Regions from separate parts of the Devosia sp. CN2-171 genome, predicted to be linked through region 1. Evidence: riboswitches for the same ligand, from Rfam matches in the RefSeq annotation. Region 1 holds a riboswitch; the other holds the start of a gene.
The links. Region 1 has a riboswitch for ZMP and ZTP ahead of glyA (serine hydroxymethyltransferase). Riboswitches for the same ligand answer to the same signal wherever they lie in the genome.
Positions count from the first base shown of each region.

Region 1 (6,580 bases):
GATGGCTTCCGCCTGCACGTCGCTGAGGTCGAACGTCGCCATCAGCGAGGCCTTGGCATCGTCCTCCTCGCGGATGATGCGGATCACCTCATCGAGGTTGAGATAGGCGATGATGTAGCCGTCGAGCACTTCGAGGCGGCGGGCGATGTTGGCCAGCCGGTTCCTGGTGCGGCGGACGAGCACATCCTTGCGGTGCTCGAGCCAGGCAACGATCACCTCCTTGAGGCCCATGACGCGCGGGATCGTGCCCTTGTCGAGGACATTCATGTTGAGGCTGATGCGCTGCTCCAGATCGCTGAGCTTGAACAGCTGCTCCATCAGGATGTTCGGATCGACCGTGCCGGCGCGCGGCTCGATGACGAGACGGATGTCGTCGGCGCTCTCGTCGCGGATGTCCTTGAGCAGTGGCAGCTTCTTGTTCAGCAGCAGCTCGGCGATCTTTTCGACGAGCCGTGACTTCTGCACGCCGTAGGGGATCTCGGTGACGACGATCTGGTAGACGCCGCGGCCCTTGTCTTCCCGGATCCACCGGGCGCGCAGGCGGAACGAGCCGCGGCCGGTCTCGTAGGAATTGAGGATCGACGACTGGGTCTCGACAAGGATGCCGCCGGTGGGGAAATCCGGGCCCGGGATGAACTGCATCAGCTCGGCCGTGCCGGCGGACGGGTTCATGATCAGGTGCAGCGCGGCGTCGCAGATCTCGTCGACATTGTGCGGCGGGATCGAGGTCGCCATGCCCACGGCGATGCCCTGCGCACCGTTGGCGAGGAGGTTCGGGAAGTTGGCGGGGAGGACGACAGGCTCTTCGCTCGAGCCGTCATAGGTCGGCTTGAAGTCGACCGCGTCGTCGTTGATGCCATCCATGAGGCGCATCGCGACGTCGGTCATGCGCGTTTCGGTATAGCGCATCGCCGCGGCGCCATCGCCGTCGATATTGCCGAAATTGCCCTGGCCGTCGGCCAGCGGGTAGCGCATTGAGAAATCCTGCGCGAGGCGGACGAGGGCGTCGTAGATGGACTGGTCGCCGTGCGGATGGAACGAGCCCATCACGTCGCCGACCACCTTGGCGGATTTCTTGTAAGCGCCATCGGGATCGAGGCGGAGCAGGCGCATACCGTGGAGGATGCGGCGGTGCACCGGCTTCAGGCCGTCGCGCGCATCGGGTAGGGCGCGCTGTGTGATCGTCGAAAGGGCGTAGGACAGGTAGCGCTCTTCGAGGGCGCGGCGCAGGTCGACGACAGCGGTATGCTCGCCGGATGGGGGCGTGGTCTTGTCGTCGCTCATCGGTGGGTCAGGCTCATGCGAATCATGTCGGCACTATAGCGACAAGCCCGGCTGCCCGGGCGTAAAGCGTGGCCACATCTCACGGAGAACGGCGGCCCAGCGGCCGCTTCGGTTGCGCGGAAAATCCCACCCAGTAGGATTGGCGTCTCGTAGCGGAGCGTGCCCATGCTGAAACTGATCCTCGTCCGGCATGCCAAATCGGCCTGGGGCGACGCCACGCTGGCGGATTTCGATCGTCCCCTGGCGCCACGTGGGCGGCACGCTGCGGCTTGGGTCGGCACTGCGCTCCAGGAGCGGGCTATCGCGCCGGAGCTGATCCTCTGCTCGCCGGCGGCGAGGACGCGGGAGACGTTGCGGCTGGCCGCATTGGATGGGGCGGTGCAGTTCGAGCCGCAAGTCTACGAAGATCGCGATGGCGACTATCTCGACTTGCTCCGTGCGGTGGAAGGCTCACCGTCTCCGCTGGTACTTATCGGGCACAACTCGGCCACTGCGGTAACCGCCGCACTACTAGCGGGCAGCCGCGACGATTTTCCAACCGCGGCCTTTGCGGTCATCGAGCTGGCGATCGCGGAGTGGCGCGAGCTGCGCGCGGGGCAGGGGACGCTCGTGGAGTACTGCGTCCCGCCGAAGGACTAGGGCGCCTCGGAAGGCGCCCCGCTGTTGTCAGAGATTGCAGTAGTGATAGTCGCCGTCATAGCCGAGGAACATGTCGGTCTCGGCATTGTAGGACCGGTAGCGGGCCTCGCAGGCGGCGACATGATCGTCGAAATCGCCGTCGTAGCTGTCATAGCCGCGGTCGCGGTTCATGCTGGAAAAAATGGCGGCGCCGACGGCAAAGCCAAACAGGCCAGCCGCGACCGAGCCGACATTCGGCCGGTTCCACAGGTACCAGTCACGATAGTTGTTCTTGCCCCAATGCTTGCGATTGTGTTTCCAGTCATCGCAGCCCTTCCAGTTCGGGTGGGCGAGGCACTGCTGGGAAACATAGCGTTCCTGCTGGCCGATGCTGACCGAGACATTGGCAGCGCTGGCCGGGGCGGGGATTGCCATCATGCCGGCGAGGACTGTTGCAAGGGCGGCGGAAGCGATCTTGTGCATGGTTTGACTCCAAGTGTTCTTGTTGTGGTGACGCTGGTCAAACCAAACGCGCAGAAGCGCCCGAGGTTGCCCGGAGACCGGGGATTGGGGCTTTTCCAGCCCGCTCAACTCTGCGATAAGGGAACGTTCGCGCGACTGGCGAGATCAGATGGGGCACCATCGGGGAACGCGAACGTTAGCTGCCGCTCGCCTGGGCACCCTCTCGATCCTTCATGGGAGCCCGCATGACCCTGACAATCCATTCCCCTCGCCAGGCTGTCGCCAGCTTGGAATCGCCGGAGCCCGCGTGCTACACGCTCGCGATCCGAAACGCCCTCCACATCGTATGCCCCGGGAGCTGCCAATGAGCGCCGCCGCCAACCTTCCGCTCTTTCCCCGCTTCTTCTCCAACACGCTGGCCGACACCGATCCCGAGATCGCCGAGGCCATCAAGCTGGAGCTGGGTCGCCAGCAGCACGAGATCGAGCTGATCGCGTCCGAAAACATCGTGTCCAGGGCCGTGCTCGAGGCCCAGGGCTCGATCATGACCAACAAGTATGCTGAGGGCTACCCGGGCAAGCGCTACTATGGCGGCTGCCAGTATGTCGACATCGCGGAAAACCTGGCGATCGAGCGGGCCAAGGAACTGTTCGACGCGGGGTTTGCCAACGTGCAGCCGAACTCCGGCTCGCAGATGAACCAGGCGGTGTTCCTCGCGCTGCTGGAGCCCGGCGACACGTTCATGGGGCTCGACCTCAACTCGGGCGGTCACCTGACGCACGGCTCGCCGGTCAACATGAGCGGCAAGTGGTTCAAGGTGATCTCCTACGGCGTGCGCCAGGACGACCATCTGCTCGACATGGAAGAGGTTGCCCGGAAGGCCCGCGAGCATAAGCCCAAGCTGATCCTTGCCGGCGGCACCGCTTACTCCCGCGTCTGGGACTGGAAGCGCTTCCGCGAGATCGCCGACGAAGTGGGTGCCTATCTGATGGTGGATATGGCCCACATCGCCGGGCTCGTCGCCGGTGGCGTGCATCCCTCGCCAGTGCCGCATGCACATGTGACGACCACCACCACGCACAAGAGCCTGCGCGGGCCTCGTGGCGGCATGATCCTCAGCAACGACGAGGCGATCGCCAAGAAGATCAACTCGGCGGTGTTCCCGGGCCTGCAGGGCGGGCCGCTGATGCATGTCATCGCGGCCAAGGCCGTGGCGCTCAGGGAAGCGCTGCAGCCCGAGTTCAAGGCCTATGCCCGCCAGGTAGTCGCCAACGCCCGTACGCTCTCGGCCACGCTCATCGAGCAGGGCCTCCAGGTCGTTTCTGGCGGCACCGACAACCACCTGATGCTGGTCGACCTGCGGCCAAAGAACGCCACGGGCAAGCGGGCGGAAGCCGGCCTCGGCCGCGCCTTCATCACCTGCAACAAGAACGGCATCCCGTTCGACCCGGAGAAGCCGTTCGTGACCTCGGGCATCCGCCTCGGCACCCCGGCCGGCACCACCCGCGGCTTCGGCGAGGCCGAATTCCGCGAGATCGGGCAACTGATCGTCGAGGTGCTGGACGGCTTGCGTGAAGCCAATTCCGACGAGGGCAACGCGGCTGTCGAAGCAGCGGTGCGCGAGAAGGTGAAGGCGCTCACGGCGCGCTTCCCGATCTACGCCGACTAAGAGCATGGCTTCGCGACCCGCGAAGCGTCGTTGGAGAAAGATGGCATGCGCTGTCCCTATTGCGGAAATGACGATACGCAGGTCAAGGACAGCCGGCCGACCGAGGATTCCAACTCGATCCGCCGCCGCCGCATCTGTCCCAGTTGCGGCGGCCGCTTCACCACCTTTGAGCGCGTGCAACTGCGCGAGCTGATGGTGGTGAAGAAGTCCGGCCGGCGCGTGCCGTTCGACCGAGATAAGCTCACGCGCTCGGTGAACACGGCGCTGCGCAAGCGGGACGTCGAGCCCGAGCGTGTCGAGCGCATGATCTCCGGCGTCGTGCGTCAACTCGAGAGCCTGGGCGAAGTCGAGGTGACATCGGACCAGATCGGCGAGTTCGTCATGGAGGGGCTGAAGGGCCTCGATGACGTGGCCTTTGTCCGCTTTGCCTCGGTCTACAAGAATTTTTCCGCTGCTGACGACTTTCGGTCGTTCCTGACCGAACTCGGCGACGACGACCGCCGCAAGCCCAATCAGGACGATTGAGATTGCGGTTTCACCGCCCGACGGGGTAATCCTGAGGGCAGAACATTGCGCACCAAGCGCGAACAAGAGAACGACTTTCTAGATATGGCCGATCCCAAGCCACGTGATCCCTCAGTTTCCCGCACGGCCAACCAGCGTGGTGCGGCGCGGCTGGCAGCGGTGCAGGCGCTTTACCAAATGGATGTCGGGCGCCAGTCGCTCGAGGACACACTGAGCCAGTTCGGCACCATCCACGTTGGGCGCGAGATCGAGGGTGAGGAATACCTGCCCGCCGACGCCGATTTCTTCCGCCAGATCGTTACCGGGGTGATCAAAGGCCAGTTGCAGATCGACCCGGCCGTGGACCAGGCGCTGGTCGATACATGGCCTATGGGCCGTATTGACGCAACGCTTCGGGCCATCCTACGTGCTGCAGTATTCGAATTGCTGAAGCGCAAGGATATTCCCTCCCGCGTGGTGATTACCGAGTACGTCGACGTCGCCAAAGCCTTCTATGAGGACGAGGCGCCCAAGATGGTCAACGCGGTGCTCGATCAGGTCGCCAAGACCGCCGGGCGGGACAACGATCCGGTGAAGACAAGGTAGTATTCTATGGACGAGCGTGCCGTGAGTGTAGGGTCGCCCGTCCGGAATATTGGTTTGCTCGCTGCAGCCCAGGCGACCATGGGGTCGAACCAGGCGATCCTGATGTCGATCGCCTCGCTTACCACCGCCGGCATGGTGGCCGACAAGGCCTTCGCGACCATCCCCGTTACGCTGATGATCATCGGCACTGCGCTCTGCACCGGGCCCGCGGCCTGGATGATTCACTCGTGGGGGCGACGGAACGGCCTCGTTTTCGGGGCCGCGATCGCCATTCCTGCCGCGCTGGTTGCGGGTTTTGCCGCCTGGATAGGCTGGTTCTGGCTGTTCTGCGCGGCGCTGGCAGCGCTGGGTGCACCGGCGGCTTTCGCCAATCAATATCGCTTCGCGGCCGCCGACAGCGTGCCGGCCGCGCTGAAATCGCGAGCGATTTCATGGGTTTTGTTTGGCGGTGTGGTCTCCGGCTTCCTCGGGCCGCAGATCAGCGCCCATACCAAGGACTGGATTCCCGGGCACGAGTTCACCGCGACTTACCTCGTGATGGCGCTGCTGGCCGTCGTCGCGATTGCCGTGCTGTGGCTAACGCGGCTGGCGCCGACCGTGCGGCGTGCGGCGGATCGCAAGGCCGGGCGATCGATCGCTAAGCTGTTGCGGGATCGAACGATTTGGGTACCGATGCTGGCGGCCTCGGCGGCGTATTCGCTGATGGTGCTGGTGATGGTCGCGGCGCCGCTGGCCATGGTCTACGTGTGCGGGCATACCAGCGAGGAAGCGGCGTTCGCCATCCAGTGGCACATCGTCGCGATGTTCGCGCCGAGTTTCATCACCGGCGCGGTAATCCAGCGTCTGGGCGCCCCCATGACGGCGGCGATTGGGCTCTTGGCGATCATCGCCGCGGCAGGGGTAAGCCTCCACGGCATCACCACGCTGCACTTCGATATTTCGCTGATTCTATTGGGTGTTGGCTGGAACTTCGGATTCATCGCTGCAACCGCGATGCTGGCCGTGGCTTACCGCCCGGAAGAGGCGGCGCGGGTGCAGGGGCTGAACGAGCAGGTGGTGTTCGGCGTGATGGCCGTCGCCTCGATCGCCTCGGGCGTGCTGCTGGAACTGGTGGGCTGGCAGACGATCAACCTGATCGCCATCGTGGTGGCGACCGGTGCGATCGTCATCCTGGCCTGGGGCGCGATGACGCCAAACAGGGCAGCAGAGCTGACCTGATGAACGGCGCTTCCTGAACGGTGGATCAACCGATCCTGAACGGCTTTTCGTGCCGTCAGATCGAGCTGATGATCGACTCGATGAAGGTGCGGTCCTGTCCGTAGGACGGGGTGCGGCGGCTGTCGATGGTGAACGACTTGCCGTCCTTGATGCCGAGCCGCTCGGTGTCGACGACCTTGCCCTTCTTGTCGAAGTAGATGACGAGCAGGGTGCGCTCCT
Region 1 covers NZ_CP186479.1:1,178,628-1,185,207, reverse strand. The annotation lists gene parC (DNA topoisomerase IV subunit A) at 1-1,284, opposite strand, end outside; gene ACOYW5_RS06005 (SixA phosphatase family protein) at 1,450-1,923, shown strand; gene ACOYW5_RS06000 (BA14K family protein) at 1,951-2,385, opposite strand; ZMP/ZTP riboswitch at 2,507-2,588, shown strand; gene glyA (serine hydroxymethyltransferase) at 2,729-4,033, shown strand; partial or broken gene nrdR (transcriptional regulator NrdR) at 4,079-4,640, shown strand; gene nusB (transcription antitermination factor NusB) at 4,643-5,143, shown strand; gene ACOYW5_RS05980 (MFS transporter) at 5,150-6,361, shown strand; gene ACOYW5_RS05975 (outer membrane protein assembly factor BamE) at 6,417-6,580, opposite strand, start outside.

Region 2 (6,580 bases), 2.1 Mb from region 1:
CCTTCCCTGGCGACTACCAGGCCGTGCACTCGGCCAGCGAGGCGCTGGGCGATATCGGCGTCATAGAGCTGCTACCCGACGAGCGCGCCATTGCGCTACGGCTTGGCGCCCGCGAGGGCCGGCCCGGCAGCATGGGGCTCAAGGTCTATCACCAGGGGACCCCCATCGCGCTCTCTGACCGGGTGCCGATGCTCGAGAATTTCGGATTCCGCGTCATCGACGAGGACACTTTCACTATCAAGCCGCGGCATGGTGCGCAGACTTACCTCCACGACATGCTGCTCGAGACCGACTATCCGCTCGATCTCGACGACCGCACGCGCGGCACCGAGATCGAGCGTGCCATCCTCGCCGTGTGGCGGCGCGAGGCGGAGAGCGATGCGCTGAACCAGCTGACGCTGAGCGCGGCGCTCAACTGGGAGGATGTCGAAATCCTCCGCGCCCTAGCCCGCTACCTCAAGCAGGTCGGCATCCCCTACTCCCGCGACTATCTCAACGGCGTCCTCGCCCGCCATGCCATTGTCGCGGCGGCGCTGGTCGCGTTGTTTCATGCCGAGAACGACCCGCATTACGCCGCCGATCGCCGGGCCGCGACAGCCGCGGCTCGCGCCACCATCGACGCGGCGATCGAGAATACCTCCTCGCTCGACGAGGACCGCATCCTCCGCCGCTTCCTCAACCTCACCGAGGCGGTGGTGCGGACCAATGGCTACCAGCGCGACCAGGCTGGCATGCGCCGCCCGGCGCTGGCCCTGAAGTTCGACTGTTCGAAAGTCGACGGGCTGCCCGAGCCGAAACCCTACCGCGAAATTTTCGTCTACTCGCCGCGCGTCGAGGGCCTGCACCTGCGCTTCGGGCCGATCGCGCGCGGCGGCCTCCGCTGGTCGGACCGGCCGGAAGATTTCCGCACCGAAGTGCTGGGGCTGGTAAAGGCCCAGCAGGTGAAGAACGCCATCATCGTGCCCGTCGGCGCCAAGGGCGCCTTCGTGCCGCGGCAGATGCCTGCTGGAGCCGACCGCGAGACGGTGCTGCGCGAAGGCACCAACTGCTACAAGATCTTCGTCTCGACCCTCCTCGACGTCACCGACAATCTCGAAGTCGACACGGTCGTGCCGCCGCCGGACGTGCTGCGCCGCGATGGCGACGATCCCTATCTCGTCGTCGCCGCCGACAAGGGTACGGCGAGCTTTTCCGACACCGCCAATGCGATCGCCACCGGCCGTGACTTCTGGCTCGGCGACGCCTTCGCCTCGGGCGGTTCGGCCGGCTATGACCACAAGAAGATGGGCATCACCGCGCGCGGCGGCTGGGAAGCGGTCAAGCGTCATTTCCGCGAGATCGACCGCGATATCCAGACCTCGAGCTTCACCGTCGTCGGCGTCGGCGACATGAGCGGCGACGTGTTCGGCAACGGCATGCTGCTCTCACCCGAATTGCGCCTCGTTGCCGCCTTCGACCACCGCGACATCTTCATCGACCCCGATCCGGACCCGGCCATCAGCCTTGCCGAGCGGCGGCGCCTGTTCGAACTACTGCGCTCGAGCTGGCAGGACTACAATCCGGACCTGATCAGCAAGGGTGGTGGCGTCTACTCGCGCAGTCTGAAGGCCGTGCCGCTTTTCGCCGAGGCGCGAAAACTGCTCGGCCTCAACGCCGATGCTGTGGCGCCCACCGATGTCATCCGCGCCATCCTCAAGGCCGAGGCCGACCTCCTCTGGTTCGGCGGCATCGGCACCTATGTGAAGAGTTCGGCGGAGACCGATGCGCAGGCCGGCGACAAGGCCAATGACGCGGTGCGGATCAACGGCGCCGATATCCGTGCGCTCGTCGTCGGCGAGGGCGCCAATCTCGGTGTCACCCAGCTCGGCCGCGTCGAGTACGCGCTGAAGGGCGGACGCATCAACACCGACGCCATCGACAACTCGGCCGGCGTCAACTCGTCCGACCTCGAGGTCAATATCAAGATCGCCCTCGGCGCCCTGACCCGCACCGGCCAGCTCACCACTCAGGTGCGCAACGAATTCCTCGCCTCTATGACCGACCAGGTCGCCGAGCTGTGCCTCCGGAACAACTACCTCCAGACCCTCGCCCTTTCGGTCGAACAGGCGCGTGGCGCGGCTGCCTTCCCAGAGCACGTGGCGCTGATCGAGTCACTCGAAGACTCCGGTGAGCTGAGCCGCGCAGTCGAGTTCCTGCCCGACAATGCCGCGCTGCGGCACCGAAGCCAGGCCGGCAAAGGCCTGACGCGACCGGAGCTCGCCGTGCTCCTCGCTTATGCCAAGAACGTCGCCAACGCCGATCTTCTCAAGACCGGCGTGCCCGACGACCCCTATCTCGGGCGCGAGCTTTATCGCTACTTCCCCGAGCGCCTGACCGAGACCTTCGAGGATACCGTCACCAACCACCGCCTGCGCCGCGAGGTGATCGCGACGGTGCTGTCCAACGCCATGATCAACCGCGGTGGACCCGGCTTCGTCAGTGAGATGATGGCGGCAAGCAGTGCCAACGCCGGCCAGGTCGCCGCCGCTTATGCCGCCGCCCGCGATGTCTACGACACCCCGGGGCTCAACCGCGACGTCGATGCGCTCGACGGCCAGATCCCAGGCAGGACGCAGCTGCAGCTCTATGCCGAGACGCAGGCGCTGCTGAAACGCGAAACGCTTTGGTTCCTGCGCAACACCCGTCTCGACCAGGGCCTCCGCCCGCTCATCGATCGCTACCAGCAGGGGATCGCTGACCTGCGCGGCCTGATCAGCGGATTGCTCGGCCCGTGGCTCGAAGCCGGCGTTGCCGACCGGGCGGCGAAACTGGAAACCGCCGGCACGCCGCGCGACCTCGCCCGCCGCTTCGCCGAGCTGCCGGTGCTGTCGCTCGGGACCGATATCGCGCTCGTCGCCGAAAAGGCCGTGCTGCCCATGCGCGAGGCGGCGCAGGCCTTCTTCGGCGTGCTCGATGCCTTCGGGCTGGCTCGCGTCGTCGAGCAGGGTAACGCCATCGTCCTCGGCGACAAGTTCGACCGCATGGCGCTCGACCGGGCCCTGGCCAACCTGATGCGCGCCCAGCGCGACCTCACCTCCGACGTACTCGCCGAAGGCAAGGGCGACGTGACGAAGCGGCTGGCAACCTGGCGCGAGCGCCACGCCGAGCCGATCGCCCGCGTAGCCGATGCCGTGCAGGGGCTCACCGAGGGCGAAATGACCGTCTCACGGCTGAGCGTCGCGGCGGGTCTGCTGGGGGATTTGGCGCGGGGGAGCTAAAGCCCCGCTAGTGCCGGAAGTGGCGCATCCCCGTCACGATCATGGCGATGCCGACTTCGTCGGCCGCCGCAATCACCTTGTCGTCGTTGACCGAGCCGCCCGGCTGGATCACCGCCGTGGCACCAGCCTCGACCGCGGCCAGCATCCCGTCCGGGAACGGGAAGAACGCATCCGACGCCACCACCGAGCCGGCCGTCAATGCACCTTCGATCCCGGCTGCCTCGGCCGCGTCGATCGACTTGCGGTGCGCGACGCGCGAGGAATCGAGCCGGCTCATCTGGCCCGCGCCGATGCCGACGGTCGCACCGTCCTTGACGTAGATGATGGCGTTGGACTTGACGTGCTTGGCGACCTTCATCGCGATCTTCAGGTCGCGCAGCTCAGCTTCCGTCGGCTGCTTCTTGGTCACCACCTTGAACTCGGTATCGTCGACATTGCGGTTGTCGCGACCCTGGACCAACAAGCCGCCGGCCAGCGATTTGACCGTCAGCCCGTCCGCTCTGGGGTCGGCCAGTGCCCCGGTCAGCAGCAGCCGCAGGTTCTTCTTCGCCGCGATGATGGCGATGGCCTCGTCGGTCGCATCAGGCGCGACAATCACCTCGGTGAACACCTTTACGATCTCGGTCGCCGTCGGTCCGTCGATCGTCTGGTTAAGCGCCACGATGCCGCCGAAGGCACTAACCGGGTCGGTGCGGTGGGCCAGCTGGTAGGCCTCGATCAGCGTCTTGCCTATGGCAAAGCCACAGGGGTTGGCGTGCTTGATGATGGCGACAGCCGGCACGGCCGGATCGAATTCGGAAATGAGCTCGAACGCCGCGTCGGTATCGTTGAGGTTGTTGTAGCTCAGCGACTTGCCCTGCACCTGCCGCGCCGTGGCGACGCCGGGCCGCTGCTCGCCGGTGGTGTAGAAGGCAGCCCACTGATGCGGGTTCTCGCCGTAGCGCATCACTTCCTTGAGCCGGCCGGCGAAGGAGCGATAGGGCATCTCAGCGTAGTCGAGGGTTTTCGCGAACCATCCAGAGATCACCGAGTCATAGGCAGCCGTGCGGGCGTAGGCCTTCGCGGCAAGCTTCTGGCGCATTTCGTAGGGCACGCCGCCGATGGTCCGGATACTCTCGAGCACCGCATCATAGTCGCTGGGGTCGACCACCACCGTGACATAGGCGTGGTTCTTGGCCGCCGAACGGATCATCGCCGGTCCGCCGATGTCGATATTCTCGATCGTCTCCTCGTAGGAGGCGCCCTTGGCGATGGTTTCCTCGAACGGGTAGAGATTGACGACGACGAGGTCGATCGCCCCGATCTCATGCTCGTCCATCGAAGCCTTGTGGACCGGATTGTCGCGCACCGCGAGGAGGCCGCCATGGACCTTGGGGTGCAGCGTCTTCACCCGTCCGTCCATCATCTCGGGAAAGCCGGTGAGATCGGAAATGTCGCGCACCGCCGCCCCGGTCGAGGCGATCAGCTTCGACGTGCCGCCGGTCGAGACGAGGTCAACGCCCAGCCCGGCCAGCGCTTTGGCGAACTCGGCCATCCCGGTCTTGTCGAAGACACTGAGAAGGGCGCGCTTGATGGGAATGATGGCGTTGGACATGAGGGCTCCGTGACGGTTGAAAGGGGGCCCAGGCGAGCGGCGTCTTTCGTTCGCGTTCCCCGATGGTGGCCCATCTCTTCTCGCCAGTCGCGCGAACGCGGGCCTTATTGCAGAAACGGCTGACCTTGGAAAGATGGTCGGTCAGTTCTCTTCAAGCGTAAAGATCCAGCTGACTTCGCTGGCATCGGCCGCCAGCACTTCGAGCACCAGCTGCTTGGTGCGGTGGAAGCCGAAATAGGCCGATTGCCGGACGCTGTCCTCCACCCGCATCTCCGCCCCTTCCCACAGGAACGTCCATACCGCGCCCGAACCGAGCCGCAGCCGGACGAGGTCGTCGGTCATCTGCACCTCGGTCTGGTGCGCGAGGTGGAAGCGGATCGCCGCGGCGCCCGAGACGCGGCTGCGGTGGCGGACGAACCGGTCCTGCCCGACCAGCGTCTTGCCTTCGGCGAGCAGCGTCAGGTGGCGTTCGAGCGTCACGCCGAAGCGCTCGGCATAACCGTGCGCGGAGATGATCAGCGTATCGTCCGAGCTGCGCGCCTCGATCTCGCTCGGCCGGCCAACCTGCACGAGCCGCCCGATTAGCGGACCGTTGCCCGGAATGGTCGCCGCCGACTGCGCGTTGATGGTCGGTGCCGAATGGGCGATGCCCTGCCGGAACAACAGCGCATCCTCATAGTCCGTCGGCGCCGGGCCGCAATTGCAGACGACGAGATCGCGCCCATGGCTGAATTCGAACGCCAGCGCGCTGGCATGCGCGTGCCGGGCATAGGCCGGATCGGGCACGAGCCCGGAATCGGCGACGACGATCGAACGGCCGGCGATCAGCCGGCCATAGCCGCCGGCGGTGCCGGTTTCACGGGCCCGGGCGGCGCTCTGGGCCTGCACCGCGACGATCAGGTCGTGCGGCATCTGCCCGGTACCGTGGAAATAGGCCGGCTCGCCCGTGCCGAGCGAAATGGCGTCGAGCGCGCGGTGCATGCTCTCGGTCAGCGTGTCGATATCGGCGGAAAGCTGCTCGTGGTCGCGCCGCAGCGCCTGCTTGATGGTGGTGAGCTCGACGAGGAGTTGCACCTGGATCTTGGCCGAACGCGTCCGGTGCAGCCCGTCTTCGTCCAGCTGCTGGTCGAGCAGGTCGAGCACCCGGCGCACGCGAGCATCGACTTCGGAATCAGGTCGATCGGCGCAGAGCGAGACACCTACCAGCGCAATGGCGACCAGCAGGGCGTCGACGGGGTCCGTCGCCAGCCCGCCGCGCAGCCGCAGCGAAGAAATCTGGGTCGAAAGCGAGCGCGAAATCTGCTGCGCCTGCTCCGGCGGCGCGCCTTCGAGCAGGATATTGTAGTGCCGCAGCCAATTGAGCACCCGCCGCGCCGTCAGCGACGGAGCCCAGGTATCACGGCTGAACTGCCCCTCGCGGCCGATCCAGTCGAGCGCCAGCGTGCGCGCAAAGCGCCGCTCCTCGTCGGTGCGGGCATCGCGGAAATGCCGCAGCCAGGAGAAAGTCTGCAGGTCGTCATGCCAGTCGTCGTGATCGACATCGAGCGAGAACGGCGAAACGCCATGCGTGTCGACCAGCTTGCTGGCGAGCAGATACCGGCCCTGCATCATTTCAAGCACCGTCTCGCGGTCGGTCGGCCGGAACTCGCTGAGCGCGGAAACCATGTCCTCGTTGGCCGGCCCCGTCCAGGTCCAGCGCACGAGCGGATTGGTCACAAGGTGATCTGCG
Region 2 covers NZ_CP186479.1:3,232,926-3,239,505, reverse strand. The annotation lists gene ACOYW5_RS16080 (NAD-glutamate dehydrogenase) at 1-3,257, shown strand, start outside; gene purH (bifunctional phosphoribosylaminoimidazolecarboxamide formyltransferase/IMP cyclohydrolase) at 3,265-4,851, opposite strand; ZMP/ZTP riboswitch at 4,871-4,952, opposite strand; gene ACOYW5_RS16070 (heparinase II/III family protein) at 4,993-6,567, opposite strand.
Region 2: linked by a shared signal. The riboswitch ahead of purH (bifunctional phosphoribosylaminoimidazolecarboxamide formyltransferase/IMP cyclohydrolase) and the one ahead of glyA (serine hydroxymethyltransferase) in region 1 are both predicted to bind ZMP and ZTP.